Regions from separate parts of the Dorea ammoniilytica genome, predicted to be linked through region 1. Evidence: a T-box and tRNA genes for the amino acid it is inferred to sense, from the RefSeq annotation. Region 1 holds a T-box; the other holds one or more tRNA genes.
What was found. The T-box of region 1 lies ahead of OCV65_RS04420 (valine--tRNA ligase). A T-box ahead of a tRNA ligase gene usually reads a tRNA of that ligase, here a tRNA-Val.
Positions count from the first base shown of each region.

Region 2: it has a tRNA-Val gene. The T-box ahead of OCV65_RS04420 (valine--tRNA ligase) is inferred to sense a tRNA for this amino acid. The anticodon was not compared.

Region 1 is NZ_JAOQJV010000003.1:163,587-173,952, forward strand. Features, by position in the region: gene OCV65_RS04395 (STAS domain-containing protein) at 1-25, opposite strand, end outside; gene OCV65_RS04400 (hypothetical protein) at 343-1,704, opposite strand; gene OCV65_RS04405 (hypothetical protein) at 1,722-1,856, opposite strand; gene OCV65_RS04410 (bifunctional folylpolyglutamate synthase/dihydrofolate synthase) at 1,879-3,183, opposite strand; gene OCV65_RS04415 (LTA synthase family protein) at 3,185-5,419, opposite strand; gene OCV65_RS04420 (valine--tRNA ligase) at 5,434-8,088, opposite strand; T-box leader at 8,180-8,408, opposite strand; gene OCV65_RS04425 (AEC family transporter) at 8,525-9,469, opposite strand; gene OCV65_RS04430 (DUF1848 domain-containing protein) at 9,547-10,366, opposite strand, start outside.
Region 2 is NZ_JAOQJV010000001.1:64,052-74,417, reverse strand. Features, by position in the region: gene OCV65_RS00340 (sensor histidine kinase) at 1-538, opposite strand, end outside; gene OCV65_RS00335 (response regulator transcription factor) at 510-1,223, opposite strand; gene OCV65_RS00330 (GNAT family N-acetyltransferase) at 1,340-2,362, opposite strand; gene ispF (2-C-methyl-D-erythritol 2,4-cyclodiphosphate synthase) at 2,363-2,914, opposite strand; tRNA gene OCV65_RS00320 (tRNA-Met) at 3,079-3,152, opposite strand; tRNA gene OCV65_RS00315 (tRNA-Val) at 3,202-3,274, opposite strand; gene OCV65_RS00310 (acetate/propionate family kinase) at 3,400-4,581, opposite strand; gene gdhA (NADP-specific glutamate dehydrogenase) at 4,724-6,058, opposite strand; gene OCV65_RS00300 (phosphoribosylformylglycinamidine synthase) at 6,352-10,164, opposite strand; gene OCV65_RS00295 (TIGR01906 family membrane protein) at 10,305-10,366, opposite strand, start outside.

The sequences.
Region 1 (10,366 bases):
AATTCTCCTGCACTTCAAATTTCATAGTTTCAACCCCTTTACTTAATTCTCCCTGCTAAACAACAAATCACCAGAAGTGCCAAAAGGCACATTCTGAGATTGTAAGCGGTCGTCAAGGTCCTGAGCCCGCTCGGACTTTGACTCGTCGCGCATAATCGAGTAAACCAACACCTACTCGACGTGCAATCAATGTCATCTCGCCTGTCGGCTCGATGAACATTGGCCGCCATATAGAAATTCGTGCAAGCACGATTTCTGCATAGCGGCTTATTGCACAAAAAGAAGAACAGGTGCATTACCCATTCTTCTCTTTCGTATTGTTCTTATTCTTTTGTGTTCTATTTATTCTTCTGCGTCATCTGAGCTACTCTTCTTACTGCTTCCTGATGTATCCGACTCCGAATCAGATTCTCCCAGATCTGATGTATCTACATTCGGATAATCTTTATCCAATTTGTCTTTCCAGGTATTTGCATTATCCGTATCTCCAGTCTTGTCATATGCCTTATAAAGCAGATATACGGCCTTGCCATCACTGTATCCTTCATCAAATCCGACAAGCACTTCAAGGTCACTGATCGTAGTACTGTAGTTTGCCACCTCGTATGCCTGTAGTGCTTCGGTATATAATGCATCTGCATATCTCGGATAAATGCTGTCCGTCATCTCCTCATAACGGCTCTTTCCAAGTGTTCCCAACGCATCTGGATTAACATTCTTCAGTGAATCTACCATAGCAGAATCTTTCATATCGCTCTGCAGATAATGTGAATACATCTCCATCACGATCTCGTAGCTTTCCTTTGTAGACGCTGCTGTCTGCTGTGCATTTTCGCTCTCTTCGCTGGACGCCCGGTAACTCTCCAGTTCTGTCTTCAGTGCGCTGATCTGTGCTTCCTCTTCTGCAATCTTGTCGCTGAATGCTGTCACCTGCTTATTGGTCTTCTGAGAGGTCGATTTGTTGACCGCCGGCATGATTAAGAACCACATCACCGCAACACCAACTGTCAGACCAATCAAGATATTAATAAATGTCATGCGACCGCTATTATCCTTTAATGCTGATGCGGGCTGAATGATAGTATCATTGCCCACATTATAAGTGACGGTCTGTGACTTTTCATCCTTTTTGACTGCCTCTGCTGCTTCTTTGCGCATCTTACCATTGGTCAGCTCATGCATATAACGGAGCGTGATCTCGTTGGTCGTATCCAACTTGCGTGCTTCCTTCAGCACATGTCTTGCCCTGCTGTACTGCTCAGTGTGCAGATACAATAATGCCAGAAGCTGATATGCTCTCAGGAATCCCGGAAATGCTGCTACTACCTGCTTTAACTGGATGATAGCCATATCTTCTCCGCCCTGCTCGCAGTAGACCAGACTCTGGTTGTATTTACGGATCGCCTGGTTGATCGTATCCAGATCCGCCGGACTCTTCTGTATCTTCTGTATATAATAATTGGCAATATTATCCTTTGGTCTGAGATTCTTGCTTAAGATCCATTCAACCAGTGCTTCCCCCACTTCTCCTCTGCCGTAATAGACCAGACCGAGGAGATTCCTTGCCGCAATATTTTCACTGTTAAACTGCAGACTCTTCTTCAGCGATGTGACTGCTCCCGTCATATCACGGATCTTCGCCTTCTTAAGTCCGTCATTGTACCAGTAATTGGACTGATAGACTACTTTCTGTGTATACTCCATATAATCCCCATAACCTTTTACTTCGTTTGTTCGATAACTTCTCTCAGAAGATCAGTCATATCAGCAAGATCTTCCTGATAAACTGCATCCTCAATATCTTCTACTTCCAGACATGGTTGGAATTTCTTCAACTCTTCTTCAAAATTAAGCATCTGTATGTCCTCCTTATCTTCGCTAACTGCCAGGCTGTAATATTTCCCTCTTAATCATTCCCGCCAGATACAATGATCCCAGACAGTACATCTTTCCTTGTTCTGTTTTACTTTTGACTGCCCTTGTCCATGCGTCTGCGATCTGCTGCTTTGCAAGCACAGGACGGTCTGTGTATTTCTCAAATATATGTTTCAGCACCTCTGCCGGCACTCGTCGTCCATCCTCGATCTCGGTAACCACATAGGTCTCTGCCGGTACCCGCTCACACAGCTCCCGGATCATGGATTCATATTCTTTATCTTCCACTGCTGAAAATAAGATCACCGATGGTGTCTCTTCGCCCAGTGCCTGTATACTGTCGCAGAATGCCGTAATGGCACCTGGATTATGTGCTCCGTCCAGATAAATGCCGGGACAGATCTCTTCCATACGGCCATCCCAGTGCACTTCTGCGAGTGCTCTCTGCCATCGCCCGTACTTCTCCTTCGTTACCGGTTCCCTGCTGATTCCTTCCATCGCTGCAATCGCAACAGAAGCATTCATTGCCTGATAGATCCCAGAATTAGAAAGCCTCCAGACGATATTATCATCATAAGCATTTACCCTTGAAAAAGCAATACGTTTGTCTGTGATTTCCTGGATTTTGAACGCATGTTTCGTGATTTCTCTACATTCTGCGCCTTTTGTCTCCGCCTGTCTGCGAATCACTTCTGATGCTTCCGGACTGCTTCCGTCAAACACTAACGGCACATTCTGTTTGATGATCCCTGCTTTTTCTGCCGCAATCTCTGATATGGTACTGCCAAGATATTTTGTATGGTCGAGACTGATCGATGTAATGACCGTCATCAGTGGCTTCCCCACCGCATTGGTCGCATCCAGTCTTCCTCCCAGTCCTGTCTCAAGGATTGTATAATCCGGATGTTTTTCAGCAAATACCACCATTCCCATTCCAAACAGGAATTCAAAATAGGACGGATGAGCGAAGCCAGCTCCGCTCATCTCGTCTACTGTTGTCTTAACTTTTTCAAATGCTCTCAGGAATTCTTCGTCACTGACCGGCTGTCCGTTCAGACAGATCCGCTCATTGATCTTCACCAAATGAGGAGAAGTAAAAAATCCTGTCGTCTTCCCATCTGCTTCCAGCATGGCACGCAGATAGGCACATACAGATCCTTTGCCATTGGTTCCCGCCACATGGATAATCTTCTGGTCCCTTTCTGGATTACCAAGTCCTCGTAAAAACTCACGCGTATGTTCCAGTGTATGTTTTTTTGTAAATTTCGGAATCTCCTCTATATAATCGACTGCTTCCTGATACGTCATGTTAATCCCCTTGTTCTTTCGTTGTCTCAAGCCATGATTTGCCTTCGATGCCGCTTCCGGTATCCGGCTTTTCAATCAACTGTCCATTCTGATATACATACTCATTGGATGTACGGAATACCGTATTGCTTGATCCCACCTGACTGACCGTGATAATGTCGCCATACTGCAGATCAGAAGTATCCGGCAGTTCAATTCGTGTATTGTTCAGGAATGTACTCTTCTGCTTCTCACCATTGACATAGACCTTACTGCTCTTGGTAAAGTTCTCACCATACAAACTGTATCCGGTCTCCAGATGCGGTACGATCTCAGACAATGTTACATCCTTCACGCCCATCTGCATATGTCCTTCCGTGATTGGCGGATTACCATTATAGACATACTGCTTGCCGTACAGAATATCGTACTGCAGGAGTTCCAGGTCGGACAGATAATTCTTTGTACCTTTCCGTTCCTGATGGTAATTAAAGATCGTTCCGGAATGGATACCCAGACGTTCAAATACCTCTGACATGATCTGATATGCAGGAATGTTCTTATCCTGCTGCTCCAGACCAATGTTATCCCAGATTACGTAATTGGTGTTGTACAGGTAACGGCTCTTTAAGTCTTCTGCCTGCAGTCCCATGGTCGGCAGATGGTCTCCATAGAATACGATCACTGTCGGTTCGCCACGGTCTTCCACTGCTTTTACCAGATCCCCTGCAAACTTATCCATCTCATAGACCTGATTCACATAGTATTCCCATTTATTCTTCAGTGCCTCGTTCTCGATTCCCTCAACCTTAATCTTCGGGTCTTCGATGACTTGCTCTTCCGGATAATCACCATGTCCCTGTACGCTGATGGTCATTAGGAAATCCTGCTGCTCGGTAGTGTCCATTGCTTCCATCATGTGCTGAATCAGCACTTCATCTTTCGCCCATCCATTTGGTGTGGTCTGCAGGATATTCATAAATTCCTTACTGGTAAATGTATCATATCCGGCATTGTTGTATACACGGGCACGGCTATAGAAGTTACCACCGTTATTATGCAATCCATGAGTTCCATATCCCAATGCGCCCAGTGCTGTTGCCGCACTTTCCGCAGTCTTTTCTTTCAGATAAGTCTTAAATGGATATTCTCCCGGTCCGAAGAAACGCATATTCATACCGGTCATAACCTCAAACTCGGTATTCGCGGTTCCGGCGCCTACGGATGGCACCTTGAAATATCCGGAAGAATAATTCTTATACATCTCATGCAGATTCGGGCATGCATCCTCAGATGTTGTAAAAAATTCTGCCTCATCTACATCAAAATAAGACTCTAACTGCACGAAAATGATATTCGGCAGATCATCTGATGCACGGGAGGTCTCATTGACTGTAATCTCACCGTTATTGCTGATTCTCTCCATTTCCTCTTTACTGTAGCCTGTCGGCTCATCAATGCCTGTGTTAAACACACTGGCCATAAAACAATATGGAAGACCATAATCCTGATAAGCAAATGCAATATTTCCGAAATAGTTAGATACTACACGCTGATCCAGTGCAATCTGGCTGACGATCAGATATGCTCCGAAGCTGACTCCGATACCGATCACTGCCAGCCATCTGCGAAGCTTACCTGTGTACTGTCCGCCGCGGCGCCACATGGATATGATCCATACCACAACCGCCACGATACCAACCGCGATCATAATCAGCTCAAATGGATCAAAGTAGTTATTGATCAACTGAACTGCGTCCATCGCTACCTTTAAGTCCTGCGCATTAAACGGTGTTACACGCTTGATCAGCATATAGCCGTTGCAGACACCGAGGATCAGCCACAATACACTTACAATAATTCTGGCAAATACCCGTCGTCGGAACAGATAGACGATTGAAAATGTCGCAAATATCATGAATGCATTATACAGGAACACCAGTGGTGAATTTACCATATAATCCCATGCCTGAAACAGAGAATGTCTGGATATGGCTTCGATAACCAGATTGATCACACATGCAAGCAGTGCATGGCACAGGAGTGACAGCCGGTTCATCCACATATAAACCGGCTTCATCTTTTTCGCAAATGCGCTGTTCCTGCGCTCTTCCAAGATTCGCTCCCTGCGCTCTTTCTTCGCCTTTCTCCAGGCAATAATGTCTTCTTTTTTCAGGTGCCGGATCTTATAGATTGTCCCCTTAATATCCGGCTTTTTTGGTTTTTTCAGATGTAGCTTAAAATGAAGCTTTTTCAATTCAATCACCTTACTTACATTTTTTCTTTCAGTCCGGCAAGACGCTCCTGTACCTGAGCAAGCATCTGCTGATATTTTTCCAGTTTCTCACGCTCTTCCTGTACCTTTGCTTCCGGTGCCTTGCTGACAAACTTCTCATTGTTCAGCATGCCATTTGCACGTGCGATCTCTTTCTGAAGTCTTGTCTCTTCTTTAGCAAGACGTTCGATCTCCTGTGCAAAGTCAATCAGTTCTTCCATCGGAAGATATACGGTTGCATCCGGAACTACAATAGATACGGCATCATCTGCAATGCCGGTCTTGTCTGTCTGGATCACAAAGTCATTGGCTGCTGCCATCAGTTTCACTGAATCTTTCAGACTCATAAGTCCCTGGCTCAGCTTTGCATTTTCGCATACTACATAAATCGTAGCCTTGCGTGAATTCGGTACATTCATTTCTGCACGTACATTACGTACGCCTCTTACAATCTCTTTATAATGGTTCAGTACGTCTTCAGCCTCCGGGAAGCTTGCTGCTTCATCGTATACCGGCCATGCAGACATCATCAGTGATTCCTCTTCCGGAACCAGCTTGCTGTAAATCTCTTCTGTTACAAATGGAATGTATGGATGCAACAGCTTCAGGGAGGTCTTCAATACTTCACGCAATGTCCACAACGCAGCATTTGCTCCCTTTGGATCTTCCTCTGCATGATACATACGATACTTGGCGATCTCAATGTACCAGTCACAGAACTCATCCCATACGAAATCGTATACCTTAGAAAGGGCAATACCCAGTTCGAATTTATCCAGGTTCTCTGTAACATCCTTCACCAGTGTATTGCATGCAGACAGAATCCACTGATCTGCCGGCATCAGTTCAGAGGCTTCCGGCTTCGTTACATTCTTTCCATCCATATTCATAAGGATGAAACGAGACGCATTCCATACCTTATTGGCAAAATTACGGCTTGCCTCTACTCTTTCATTATAGAAACGCATGTCATTACCAGGCGCATTACCTGTGATCAATGTCATACGAAGTGCATCTGTACCATACTGATCGATAATATCCAACGGGTCGATACCATTGCCCAGAGATTTACTCATCTTACGTCCCTGTGAGTCACGTACCAGTCCATGGATCAGTACCGTGTGGAATGGTGACTTGCCGGTGTGCGCATATCCGGAGAATACCATACGGATTACCCAGAAGAAGATGATGTCATATCCGGTTACCAGTACATCCGTCGGATAGAAATAATCCAGATCTTCTGTCTGTTCCGGCCATCCCAGCGTAGAGAACGGCCACAGTGCTGATGAGAACCAGGTATCCAGTGTATCCTCATCCTGTGTCATGTGTGTACATCCGCATTTCGGGCATACAGATGGTTTCTCTTTAGCAACTACCATCTCGCCACATTCGTCACAGTAATATGCCGGAATACGGTGTCCCCACCAGATCTGTCTTGAAATACACCAGTCACGGATGTTCTCCAGCCAATGCAGATAAATCTTGTCAAAACGCTCTGGTACGAACTTCAGGTCGCCGTTCTTGATCGCTTCGATCGCCGGCTTGGCAAGCTCATCCATCTTAACGAACCACTGCTGTTTGATCAGTGGCTCAACAGTTGTATGGCAGCGGTCATGTGTACCTACATTATGAGAATGTGGAACCACTTTAACCAGAAGTCCCTGTTCCTCCAGTTCTTTTACCATAACCTTACGCGCTTCGTAACGGTCCATACCTGCGTATTTACCGCCGTTTTCATTGATCGTACCATCATCATTCATGATGTTGATCTCTGGCAGATTGTGACGCTTACCGACCTCAAAATCGTTAGGGTCGTGTGCCGGTGTAATCTTAACCGCACCTGTTCCAAATTCTTTATCTACATAGTAATCTGCTACAATCGGAATCTCTTTGTTAACCAGCGGCAGAATTACATTCTTTCCTACCAGCTCTTTATAGCGCTCATCATCCGGATGTACTGCGATCGCAGTATCACCAAGCATAGTCTCCGGACGGGTAGTAGCGATCTCAAGGTAATCATCACTTCCTACGATCGGATACTTGATATGCCAAAAATGTCCATCCTGCTCCTCATGCTCAACCTCTGCGTCTGACAGAGAAGTCTTACATACCGGACACCAGTTGATGATTCTGGATCCCTTATAAATGTATCCCTTCTTATAAAGATTGATAAATACTTCTTCAACAGCCTTTGAGCATCCTTCGTCCATGGTAAAACGCTCGCGGTCCCAGTCACAGGATACGCCAAGTTTCTTAAGCTGCTCCTTGATCGTTCCGCCGTACTCTTCTTTCCACTGCCAAGTTCTCTCCAGGAACTTCTCACGTCCCATTTCCTTCTTATCGATACCTTCTTCTTTCAGCTGATTGGTAACCTTAACCTCAGTTGAGATTGCAGCGTGGTCTGTACCCGGTACCCACAAAGCATTATATCCCTGCATTCTCTTATAACGAATCAGGATATCCTGCATCGTGTTATCCAGCGCATGTCCCATATGCAACTTACCTGTGATATTCGGCGGCGGCATAACAATGGTAAATGGCTTCTTGCTTCTGTCTACTTCTGCGTGAAAATACTTCTTTTCACACCACTTGCTGTACAGCTTGTCTTCAATCGCTTTCGGATTGTAAGTTGTTTCAAGATTCTGACTCATGTTCTTTCTCCCTTTTCTCTTTCAATAGATCATTATACTGTTTCACATGTAAGGGTATTTTAAAATACAAAAATCACCCTTTATGTATTAAATAAAGGGTGACTTAATCATCACGGTACCACCTTTATGACGCAGAAAACCTTCTGCACGCTCATCTTATTCTTTAACGGGAACGACTCCGGGACAGCCTACTGATACTGTTCAGCCATCCAGCTCCGAAGCTACCTTCTGTATCTCGCTTCCCGGACGGTCTCACAGCCAACGAACCATCCTCTCTGTCGGTGCATCCGATACATACTCCTCTTCATCCTGGCCTTTCAACTGCCCGCACATGAAAATAAATCAAAGTCGAGCCTAAACTATTGAATATGATAGCCATTGGATGTCGATTTGTCAAGGAGTTTAAAAAATCTTCATAAACTCTTAATATAGGAAATCAGATCAGTCCCATACTTCTCAAAATATACAGCCATCCCGTCAGAGTAAATGCACTGCACAGTGTCGTCAGCATGATAACACCGGACGACAACACTCCTTCATGTCCCATATTTTTCGCCATGACAAAGCTTGAGACGGTCGTTGCAGATCCAAGCATAACCAGAATCGCCACCAGCTTCTCCTCACGGAATCCCATCTGTACTGCAACCGGCAGAAATATTGCACAGAATCCCACCAGTTTGATAAATGCCGCCACGACAGTCGGCTTCACTTTGCTGAGTGCCTTACCAAAATCGAATGTTGCTCCCATCGCCATCAGTCCCATCGGTGTAGCCATACCGCCCACGCTGGATACTGCTTTATTCAGAATCGTCGGCATCGGCAGATGCAGTGCTGACCACGCAAGACCTGTCACAATGCCAAGTATGATCGGATTCGTTACAATACCTTTCAATGTCCGTTTCCACATTGCACGGTCTAATCCCTGCTGTCCCGGTTTAAAAAGTGACAGCACCAGAACTGCCATTACATTATACAATGGCACACTGCCGATGATCATCAGCGGTGCCATACCTGCTGTGCCATAGATATTCTGGATAAATGCGATTCCAAGAAGTGCCGCACTGCTTCGGTAAGATACCTGAATAAATTCTCCTTTGATTGAGCGATCTGACCATAAGCAAGATACTGCCGCTGCAATCGTAATACTGCATACTGTTACTACAAAGCAAAATAACACAAACCGCATATCCCATACTTCAGAGAAATCCACCGTCGCCAGGTCACCAAACAACAATACCGGAAGCGGTACGCGGAAGACGAATTTATTCATCTTAGATGCAAATCCGTCATCAATCCATCCAATTTTATTAAAAAAGTATCCCAGTACCATCATCAGAAATACCGGGATTGTTGCGTTCAAACTAAATATTAAATTATCCATAATTTCCTCATTCCATTATAAAGATTCTACTGTACTTGCTTCTGCTATAGAAACCATGCGTAAAAGCCGCGCTGACATCACATAAAATCAAACAGTGACATCTGATTATCCCTCTGCAGATGCATCTTCCGGTCTACGATCGTCTCATCCCCATGAAGATGTCCGATCATGATCGGTGACTGCGGATCATGCATACTGTGCCTCTTAACTGCGCTATCAAGACTTCCCGTGGCATAGCAATAACCACACCCATGAATGCAGGTGTCATACATGCCAATATCTATGCTCTCTACGCACTTGCACACTTTCCGCTGTCCCTTATCCTTTTTCACATCCAGAGAATATCCGGCAATCCTCTCGACCTTCTCTCTATCAATACATGCACCCGGATAAATGCCATACGGGATCAGATCTACTGCTTCCGCACAGGTATAGATAGGAAGATTATATGTTTTCGCAATAGCACCCAGTTTCTCTGCCAACCGAACGATTTCTTCCTGTTCCGGTTCCACAAATGGACAGCCTCTGTATTGATCCACAAAGCTGATAATACACCTTTCTGTATATTTATGCAACCACTCACACATCATCTCAAACTTCTCTGTATGATACTGCAGCGTATAAACATCATTTAAAATAATCGGGTCAAACCTCCAGTCTACCCGATCTCTTCCTATTCTTTCGCTCAGCAAAAGAAATGTAGCCATACTCTCTTCCATAGTCGGAAGATTCGGCTCCAGATCTTTGCCATAATCTGTAATTGTCATTTCAAAATAATAAGGGAAGCCAAGCAGATCGATCATCTTGAGATAAGGCAGCATCGGCTCAGGGTTCTTCGTCCAGAACACAAAACAGTCCACCGTCTCCGGGGACAGTTCAATCCTGCTGACCTTTTTT
Region 2 (10,366 bases), on a different contig from region 1:
TATTCCGGTCGGTGAAATCAATATTATCAAAGGAATGATATACTTTCTCTATCCCTTTCTGTGCTTTTTTTATCGTCTTGCTGCACCATCCCGGAATCTGTTTCCCATAGCGCACCAGAAGCACCCGTTCTTTCACATAAGCCGAAACTCCCATCACATAGACCTGGCGCACACAGCCAGAACACCAGTAAGCGGCTGCGATAACAGCCATGCCCCACAGCATTTTTCCAGTTCCATCCTCCCGCATTGACATCAGCCATGGAAGTCCTCCGAACACGCTGGTTCCCACAGCAATGGATCCAACAAGGATTACCAGTTCAAGAGGCGCATAAAATATTTTTTCATTGCCCGTCTCAAAAAATCGGAACATCGGAAATATCCATGCAGCCACTGCCATTGCTACCATTTCTGCCGCCACCTCGTTTGCCGCTTCTGACGTAGTCATATACATGTTATTGAGATTAGCAGCGAAACAAAGTGCAAAAAGCACCCATACTACCACAAATAATTTATGCCTGTTTTTCAATTTTGTATCCAACTCCCCACACCACCTTTAAATATTTAGGCTCTCTTGGATTGATCTCAATCTTCTCCCGGATATTGCGGACATGGACCATGATTGTATCCGTATTGATCGCTCTTTCATTCCAGACTCGCTCATAGATCTCGTCTGCTGAAAACACTCTTCCCGGATTCTTCATCAACAGCAGCAAAATCTTATACTCAATGGGAGTCATTTTCACCGATTCGCCATCCACTGTTACTTCCACGGTGTCCTCATTGAGTTCCAGACCTCCTACCGTATACACATGCTCCTGCTGTTCTTTTGCACCGAGTCGTTCCATAAATCTGCTGTACCTGCGGAGCTGAGAGTTCACCCTGGCGAGCAGTTCCATTGGGGTAAATGGCTTCGTCACATAGTCATCGGCTCCCATGTTCAGTCCCAGAATCTTATCTACTTCTTCTGACTTGGCAGAAAGAAAGATAACCGGAAAGTCATATTTTTCCCGCAGCTTTGCTGTCATGGTGATTCCATCCATCCTCGGCATCATGATATCTACGATCGCCAGATGAATCTCTTCCTGGTCAATCACTTCCAGTCCTTCCACGCCGTCCGTCGCCTGATATACCTGATAACCCTGGCTCTTTAGATATATCTTAATTCCTTCCCGTATTTCCTTGTCATCCTCCACAATCAATACATGATTATATGTTCCACTCATTCCAATTCAGCCTCCTGTTTCATCTACGCCTTTAGTATAGGGATTCATTCTTAAAAGAAGCGTTCGGAATTTCCAAAGATTTTCTAAAGAATATTTCCGCACGCTTCTGTTTTCTGCTACACCTCTTCGTCCAGACGAATCTTAGACAATGGTATAATCTTCTTCATTTCTTCCTTCATCCGATCTGACATGGAGACTCCTTCTTCCAGACATATTTCTTTTACTGTCTTTACTCCAAACAATAATTCACCCAGCGCTTCCACCGTCACTGTACCCTCGCTGTTCTCTTCTTTACCGTCCATCAGCATTACGCCAGAATGTTCCGTACCGGTCACTACCACCGTACGGTTATTCTCTTCAATGATCGGATCCGTAATCTGAAAGCACACTGCAGTAAGCTCCCGCAAGCTTACAGATGCTAACATCCGTTTTGTATCCGTAATACGGATCATAATCTTCGGTGCTTCTTCCTCTTCCTGCTCCGGGACATACGGACAGTTTCCGACCAGATGCCCATTCAGATAATACAGCATCAGCTTCGCGCCCTCACTGGCATATTCTTTCATCAGCCGCTCGTAATACATTTCGCTTTTCAGCGTATATACCTGATAGCCTTCTGCTTCCAACGCTGCATTTTCCGCATTCACAAGCATCGGAATATCCTGATTTGCCACCGGACGCACCTGACAGGTAATTCCATTTTCCAGTGTCACATCCCCCGCTTCGCCGATCGGGCAGTATTCTAACTGCTGTGTATACACTGTGCGAAATCCGTGCGGCGTGTAGATTGCCTCTGCTGCCGGCATCAGATAGGTAAAACTCTCACCTTCCCGATACATATCCTTCAACGCCGTCTCTAGCAGTGCTTTCATAAAGCCACGTCCCCGATATGACTCTCTGGTCGCAACCGCCACGATATAATTTGCCTTCTTTTTCATGCCATTTACATTCAGTTCATACGGATTCAGATGCAGCATTGCCTGGATTCCTCCATCCTCTTCTGCCACATAAATCTGATTATCTTTCGTTTTCTCGGTATAATAATAATCTACGAAGCGCTTACTGTCCTCACTGAACACTTCTTCATACAACGGTCTGGTAAGTCCATGCTCTGTCTGCTCCAAATGTCTAACTTTCATCTATTTTGCTCCTTTCGGGCATCCGCCACATCCCTGGCATCCGCTTTCTGCACCAGTACCTACCGCATAGCTGTAATCTCGGATGTTTTCCAGTGCTGCAATCGCCTGGGAGGATATCCCTTCCCCAGTTCCGGTGAAACCGAGCCCTTCTTCGGTTGTTGCCTTAATATTGATCTGGTCTACTTCAATTCCAAGTGCTTCTGCAATATTTTTCCGCATTGCCTCAATATGCGGTGCCATCTTCGGGCGCTGTGCAATGATCGTAGCATCAATATTGCCGATTACGTAGAGATGCTCTTCCAGAAGCCCTCTTACATGCTGTAACAGCTTCACGCTGGAGATTCCTTTATATGCCGGGTCTGTATCCGGGAAATGCTTCCCGATATCCCCCAGTGCCGCCGCTCCAAGCAGCGCATCCATAATCGCATGGATCAGCACATCGGCATCTGAATGACCAAGAAGTCCTTTTTCATACGGTATCTTTACGCCGCCAAGGATCAGGTCTCTTCCTTCTACTAATTTATGGACATCATATCCCATACCTATTCTCATATATATCATCCTCCCTGGATATTTTTCGTAGTTTCTGTCTGCTGTATACGCAGGCAAGGTTCTTCTAAAGGATAGCATATGTATTCTGCTTTTTCAAAAAAAGTTTTCTACACGGAGGCTTATTGCACAAAAAAAGAAGCTCACATTCGTGAACTTCTTTTCAGTAGCGGGAACTGGATTTGAACCAGCGACACCACGGGTATGAACCGTGTGCTCTAGCCAACTGAGCTATCCCGCCATACTCTATATTCAGTTCTTATCGAACTGCTTACAGCTTGTTGCTGTAATGGGACCTACAGGGCTCGAACCTGTGACCCTCTGCTTGTAAGGCAGATGCTCTCCCAGCTGAGCTAAGATCCCTTTCGTTCAGCAGGTTAAGTTGTTTCCCTCAACCTGCTTCGCTATTATACAATTATTTTAAGGCAAATGTCAACACCTTTTTTGAATTTTTTTAAAAAAATATTTTTTATATACTTTTCACGCAATTATAAGGCATATGTTTTCCGTGCCACGCCCAGTTCTTCATTAGCCGGAATCACTTCTATTGTCACCGGAGAATCATCTTTAGAAATACATGCCGCCTCGTTACCGACCGCCTGATTCTTCTCTTCATCAATCCAGATCCCCATGTGTGCAAGCTTGCCACACACCTTAGATCGGATAGTTGCATTATGCTCGCCGATACCTGCTGTAAACACCAGGTGATCCAGTCCGCCAAGCTCTGCATAGTACATGCCAATATAACGCACAATATCGTTACAGAATATATCAACAGCAAGCTTTGCCCTATCATTGCCTTCTGCCGCAGCCTCTTCTACCAGACGCAGATCGTTGCTCACACCGGAGATACCCTGCAGTCCTCCGTTCTTGGTTAATCCGTATAATACATCATCCAGATCCATGCCTTCTTTCTGTAAGAATGGAATAATAAATGGATCGATGTCTCCGCAACGGTTAGAATTATTGATTCCTACCTGCAGCGAGATTCCAAAGCTGGTGTCTACACTCCTGCCATCATCAATCGCACACAAAGAACAGCTTCCACCCAAATGACAGGAAATGGTTTTTCCTGTAGAGCCGTATTTTTCTGCCACTGTATCAGAGATATATTCATGGGATGCCCCGTGATAGCCGAGTCTGCGAATACCGTATTTCTCATACCACTCATAAGGAATACCATACATATAACGTTCTGCCGGAATGGTTCTGTGAAATGCCGTCTCAAACACGCCAACAAGCTTCGCATCCGGTGTCAGCTTCTGAAACTGACGGATTGCGCTCAGATAAGGTGTATTATGTGCCGGAGCAATCACCATATAATCCTCCATGCCCTGCAGCACGTCTGGCGTAAGCTCATGCACGCCATAATGATCCTTCGACAGCACCGTCTTAAATCCTACTCTCTCCAGCTCGTCCAGAGAATTTAATACTCTGTGCTCCGGATCCAACAGACAGTCCAGGAACTTCTGAATGCCGTCTGTATACGTAGGAATGCACTGCTTTTCTAACTTCACCGCATATTCTTCCGCGTCCTGATAATGGAAGATTGCATTATCCTCACTTCCCACACGTTCAATCTTGCCTGTTGCAAGCACACGCTCTTCCGGCATATCAAATAATTTAAACTTCAGCGAGGTACTTCCCGCATTACATACTAATACCTTCATAAAAGCCTCCTTTTACTCATTCATGTATCCTAAAATCTTGAATTAACTATAGCATAAAATGAAAAAGGATGCCACAACACATTATATGTTATGGCATCCCATCATTCTATATCAGATTGCAATCTGTGATTCTAAGTCGAAATTAGCAGATTCCCTGAGCCAGCATTGCATTTGCTACTTTCTCAAATCCGGCAATGTTAGCACCTACTACGTAGTTGCCCTTGTGTCCGTATCTCTCAGCAGCATCTACCATGTTGTGGCAGATATTTACCATGATTCCCTGAAGCTTAGCATCTACTTCTTCGAATGTCCAGCTCAAACGCTCGCTGTTCTGAGACATTTCCAGTGCAGATGTTGCGACACCGCCGGCATTAGCTGCTTTACCAGGTGCGAAAATAACTCCGTTCTCCTGCAGGTACTCTGTAGCTTCCATTGTAGTAGGCATGTTAGCACCTTCTGCAACCATCTTGCATCCGTTAGCAACAAGCTGTTTAGCATCTTCAATGTGAAGTTCGTTCTGTGTAGCACATGGGAGTGCGACATCACACTTAACAGACCATACACCACGTCCTTCATGATATTCTGAATTCGGACGGTAATTCTTATATTCTGTCAGTCTTGCACGTTTTACTTCTTTGATCTCTTTCAGTGCTGCCACATCAATTCCGTCCGGATCATATACCCAACCTGTAGAATCGCTACATGTAACAACCTTAGCACCAAGCTGCTGTGCCTTTTCAATAGCGTATGTAGCTACATTACCAGCACCAGATACAACAACCGTCTTGCCTGCAATATCATCACCATTAACTTTCAGAAGTTCTTCTGTCAGATACAGAAGTCCGTATCCTGTAGCTTCTGTTCTTGCAAGTGAACCACCGTATGTAAGTCCTTTTCCTGTCAGAACTCCTTCGTATACGTTACGGATTCTCTTGTACTGTCCGAACATATATCCGATCTCTCTTGCACCTGTTCCGATATCTCCTGCAGGTACGTCTGTATCAGCTCCAATATGCTTGCAAAGCTCTGTCATGAAGCTCTGGCAGAATGCCATAATCTCTCTGTCAGATTTGCCCTTAGGATCGAAATCCGAACCACCTTTACCTCCGCCGATTGGAAGTCCTGTCAGGGAGTTCTTGAAAATCTGCTCGAATCCAAGGAACTTGATAATGCCGATGTTTACTGATGGATGAAGTCTGATTCCTCCCTTGTATGGACCAATTGCACTGTTAAACTGTACACGGAATCCCTTGTTGACCTGAACCTGTCCGTTATCATCTACCCAAGGTACACGGAACAGAATCTGTCTCTCTGGCTCAACAAGTCTTTCGAGAAGAGCCTCTTTACGATATTTCTCTTCGTTAGCATCAACGATTGGTTTCAGTGACTCCAACACTTCTTTTACTGCCTGATGGAACTCTGGCTGTGCCGGGTTCTTTTCAACAACTTTTGCAATAACCTCATCAACGTATGACATTCTTTTGTCCTCCTAATTGCATATATTTTTCTCATATCATATTATATTACGAACCATCAAAAAACAAGAGGTTTTTTTGCTGTTTTTTGTTTTTTTTGCAATCCAATCTCCGTTTTCCTGCAAAAAAGACAAAAATAATCAATTCTTTTGTCCCTATTTTATACTTTTTATTCTCGCATACCATCTATAAACTATAAATGCTTTATTTTCGAATCTGCCACATTTTTTGCATCAACGCACAGACAGCCCTCCGGGATATACTTCCCGGAGGGCTGCCACACGTTTCGATCAACTTATTTAAAATACTCTACACCTGATTCAAATACTTTCATATCCTGCTCACCATAGATATTAATTGCTACAGAACGTCCTCGTCTCTCGGAATGTGCCATCTTACCAAGCACTCTTCCGTCCGGGCTTGTGATTCCCTCGATCGCGCAGTAAGATCCATTGACATTCCACTCTTCATCCATGGTAATATTGCCCTCCGGGTCACAATACTGGGTTGCTACCTGTCCATTTGCAAAGAGTTTTGCAAGCCATTCCTTGTTAGCGACAAAACGTCCCTCTCCATGAGATGCAGGATTGGTATATACTCCGCCAAGTTCTGCTTTCTGAAGCCATGGAGATTTGTTGGTAACCACTTTGGTATATATCATCTTGGAAATATGGCGTCCAATTGTATTGTATGTCAGTGTCGGTGCATTCTCATCCTGTCCTACGATATCTCCGTTTGGTACAAGACCAAGCTTGATCAGTGCCTGGAATCCATTACAGATACCAAGTGCCAAACCATCTCTCTCATTCAAAAGCTTCTGCACTGCCTCTTTCAGCTTTGCGTTCTGGAATGCAGTTGCAAAGAATTTGGCTGATCCATCTGGCTCATCACCTGCACTGAATCCGCCCGGGAACATGATGATCTGCGACTGACTGATTGCTTTTTCAAATACTTCTACCGAATCACGGATATCTGACGCATCCATATTGCGGAATACCTTGGTGATCACCTTTGCTCCGGCACGCTCAAATGCCTTGGCACTGTCATATTCGCAGTTGGTTCCAGGGAATACCGGGATGAATACTGTCGGCTGTGCGATCTTATGCTCGCATACATATACCTTAGATGCACGGAACAGCCCATCTTCTCCAAGTTTGCCATCAGCAGACTTCTCTTCTCCCACTTCCGGAACTGCACTTCCTGTCTCTTCTCCGGATACGGTCTTAAATACTCTTTCCAGAGTCTCTTTCCATGCGTCTACTGCTTCTTTAATTGTGATTACGGTATTACCATATACAAAGTTCGGTTCTGCAGTCACTTCACCGATCTCAACATATTCAAATCCAAGTTCATCAATCTTATCAGCTTCCACCTCAGCCACGATATCTGTAAATGCCGGTGCAAATAACTGACCTGCCGGAATCTCGTCAGACAGCTTCACACCCATGCTATTACCAAATGCCATCTTGCTAACTGCCGGAACTACACCGTGACAATCCAATACATATGCAGATAATACCTTACCTGTATGCACTGCCTCTGAGAACTTCTCATAAACTGCCATCAGTTTCTCATAATCCGGAAGATCATACTCTGCCTTTGGAGTCTTGATCCAGATCAGCTTGCTTCCTGCTTTCTTAAGTTCCGGAGTGATAATATCTTTTTCTTTTGCCACATCTACTGCAAATGATACCAGGGTCGGCGGTACATCAATATCTTCAAATGTACCTGACATACTGTCCTTACCACCGATAGACGGAAGTCCAAATCCAAGCTGTGCATCATATGCGCCAAGCAGTGCTGCAAACGGCTGACTCCATCTATGCGGGTCTTCTGTCATACGACGGAAGTACTCCTGGAAAGTAAAACGAATCTTCTTATAATCTCCACCTGCTGCCACGATCTTAGCTACAGACTCTGTCACTGCATAGATCGCACCATGGAATGGGCTCCAGCTTGACAGATATGGATCAAATCCATAGCTCATCATCGTTACAGTATCACAGTCGCCCTTCAATACTGGAAGCTTCGCGACCATTGCCTGTGTCTCTGTCAGCTGATATTTGCCGCCATGAGGCATGAATACAGAACCAGAACCAATGGAACCGTCGAACATCTCTACCAGACCCTTCTGTGAACATACGTTTAGGTCTTTTAATGTCTCCAGCCATTTCTCCTTTACATCTGTCACTTCCACTTCATCTGTGAGAATCGTATCTGCACGGTTCGGAATATCGACTGCTACTGTAGTCTCCTGATGTGCTCCGTTGGTATCCAGAAATGCACGGGACAGATTCACGATATCCTTGCCTCTCCAATTAAGCACCAGTCTTGGATCTTCTGTTACAACCGCCACCTTAGTAGCTTCCAGATTCTCTTCGCTGGCATATCCCATAAATTCATCTACATCTTTTGGATCTACGACAACTGCCATACGCTCCTGAGATTCGGAAATTGCAATTTCAGTACCATCAAGTCCTGCGTATTTCTTAGGCACCTTGTCCAGATCAATCTGCAGACCGTCTGCAAGTTCACCGATTGCTACAGACACACCGCCTGCTCCAAAGTCATTACATTTTTTAATCAGACTGCTGACCTCTTCTCTGCGGAACAGTCTCTGAATCTTACGCTCTGTAGGTGCATTACCTTTCTGTACCTCAGCACCGCAGGTCTCGATAGACTCTTCTGTGTGTACCTTAGAAGAACCGGTAGCTCCACCACAGCCGTCACGCCCGGTACGTCCACCAAGAAGAATGATGATATCTCCCGGATCTGAAGTCTCACGGATAACCGCACGTCTCGGTGCTGCTCCCATAACTGCTCCGATTTCCATACGTTTAGCCACATAATTCGGATGATAAATCTCTTTTACTGCTCCGGTTGCCAGTCCGATCTGGTTACCGTATGAGCTATATCCATGAGCTGCTTCACGTACCAGTTTCTTCTGCGGAAGCTTACCCTTAATTGTCTCTTTTACAGATACTGTCGGATCTGCTGCACCAGTCACACGCATAGCCTGATATACATAGGTACGTCCTGACAATGGATCACGGATCGCACCTCCCAGACAGGTAGCAGCACCACCAAATGGCTCGATCTCTGTCGGATGGTTGTGCGTCTCATTCTTGAAATTCACCAGCCACTCTTCTTCTACACCATCAACAGTTACAGGTACTACAATGCTGCAGGCATTGATCTCGTCAGACTCTTCCTGATCCTGTAACTTACCTTCTTTTTTCAACTTTCTCATCGCCATCAGTGCAAGATCCATCAGGCAGACAAACTTATCTTCTCTTCCCTTAAAGATCTCGCTGTGATCAGCAAGATACTGCTTATATGCACCTTCAATCGGCTCTCTGTAATCACCATCACCAAAAGTTACATCCTTCAATTCTGTAGAGAATGTTGTATGACGACAGTGATCTGACCAGTATGTATCCAGTACCCGGATCTCTGTCATAGTCGGATCTCTGTGTTCTTCTCCTGCAAAATAATTCTGAATATGGCAGAAGTCACGGAATGTCATTGCTAGTCCCAGCGAATCATATAATGCTTTCAGATGTTCTTCATCCATCGTCTGGAATCCATCAAATACCTTTACATCCTCCGGCTCATCAAACTTTGTGATCAACGTCTCCGGCTTTTCTTCTTCTGCTTCTCTGGAATCTACCGGATTAATGCAATGATTCTTGATTGCCTCTAACTCTTCTGCTGAAATACAGTTATCGCCTTTTCCATGAATAATATAAGTCGTAGCTGTACGGATAACCGGCTTCTCATCCTCCTTAATAAACTGCACACACTGCTCTGCCGAATCAGCTCTCTGGTCAAACTGTCCCGGAAGGAACTCTACAGAAAACACACTGTCTCCCTGCATGACCGGAACGCTCTCTTTCCATAAAATATCTACCGGCATCTCAGCAAAAATACCTCTGCATGCCTTCTCAAACGTCTCATCAGACAGGTTCTCTACGTCATAGCGAATCAGGACTCTTACACTTTCTACATCCTTAATTCCAAGATAGCCCTTAATCTCATGTAACAGACCCTTTGCCTGAACTGCGTATTCTCCCTTTTTCTCAACAAACACCCGTTTTACATTACTCATAAAACTTCCTCCATATGGTTCTTCTCTACTAAATGCTGCTGTAAGGCCGGACGCCTTCTTATCTATGTCTTATCATACCACGCCTGATGTTATTAATGAAATTAATATAACTTAACTCTTTTATAAGTCTATCTAATCACTTAATTTTTCTTTTTACGTTTCTCGATGAAGATGCAAACTGCAGATACAACCCCTAATACTG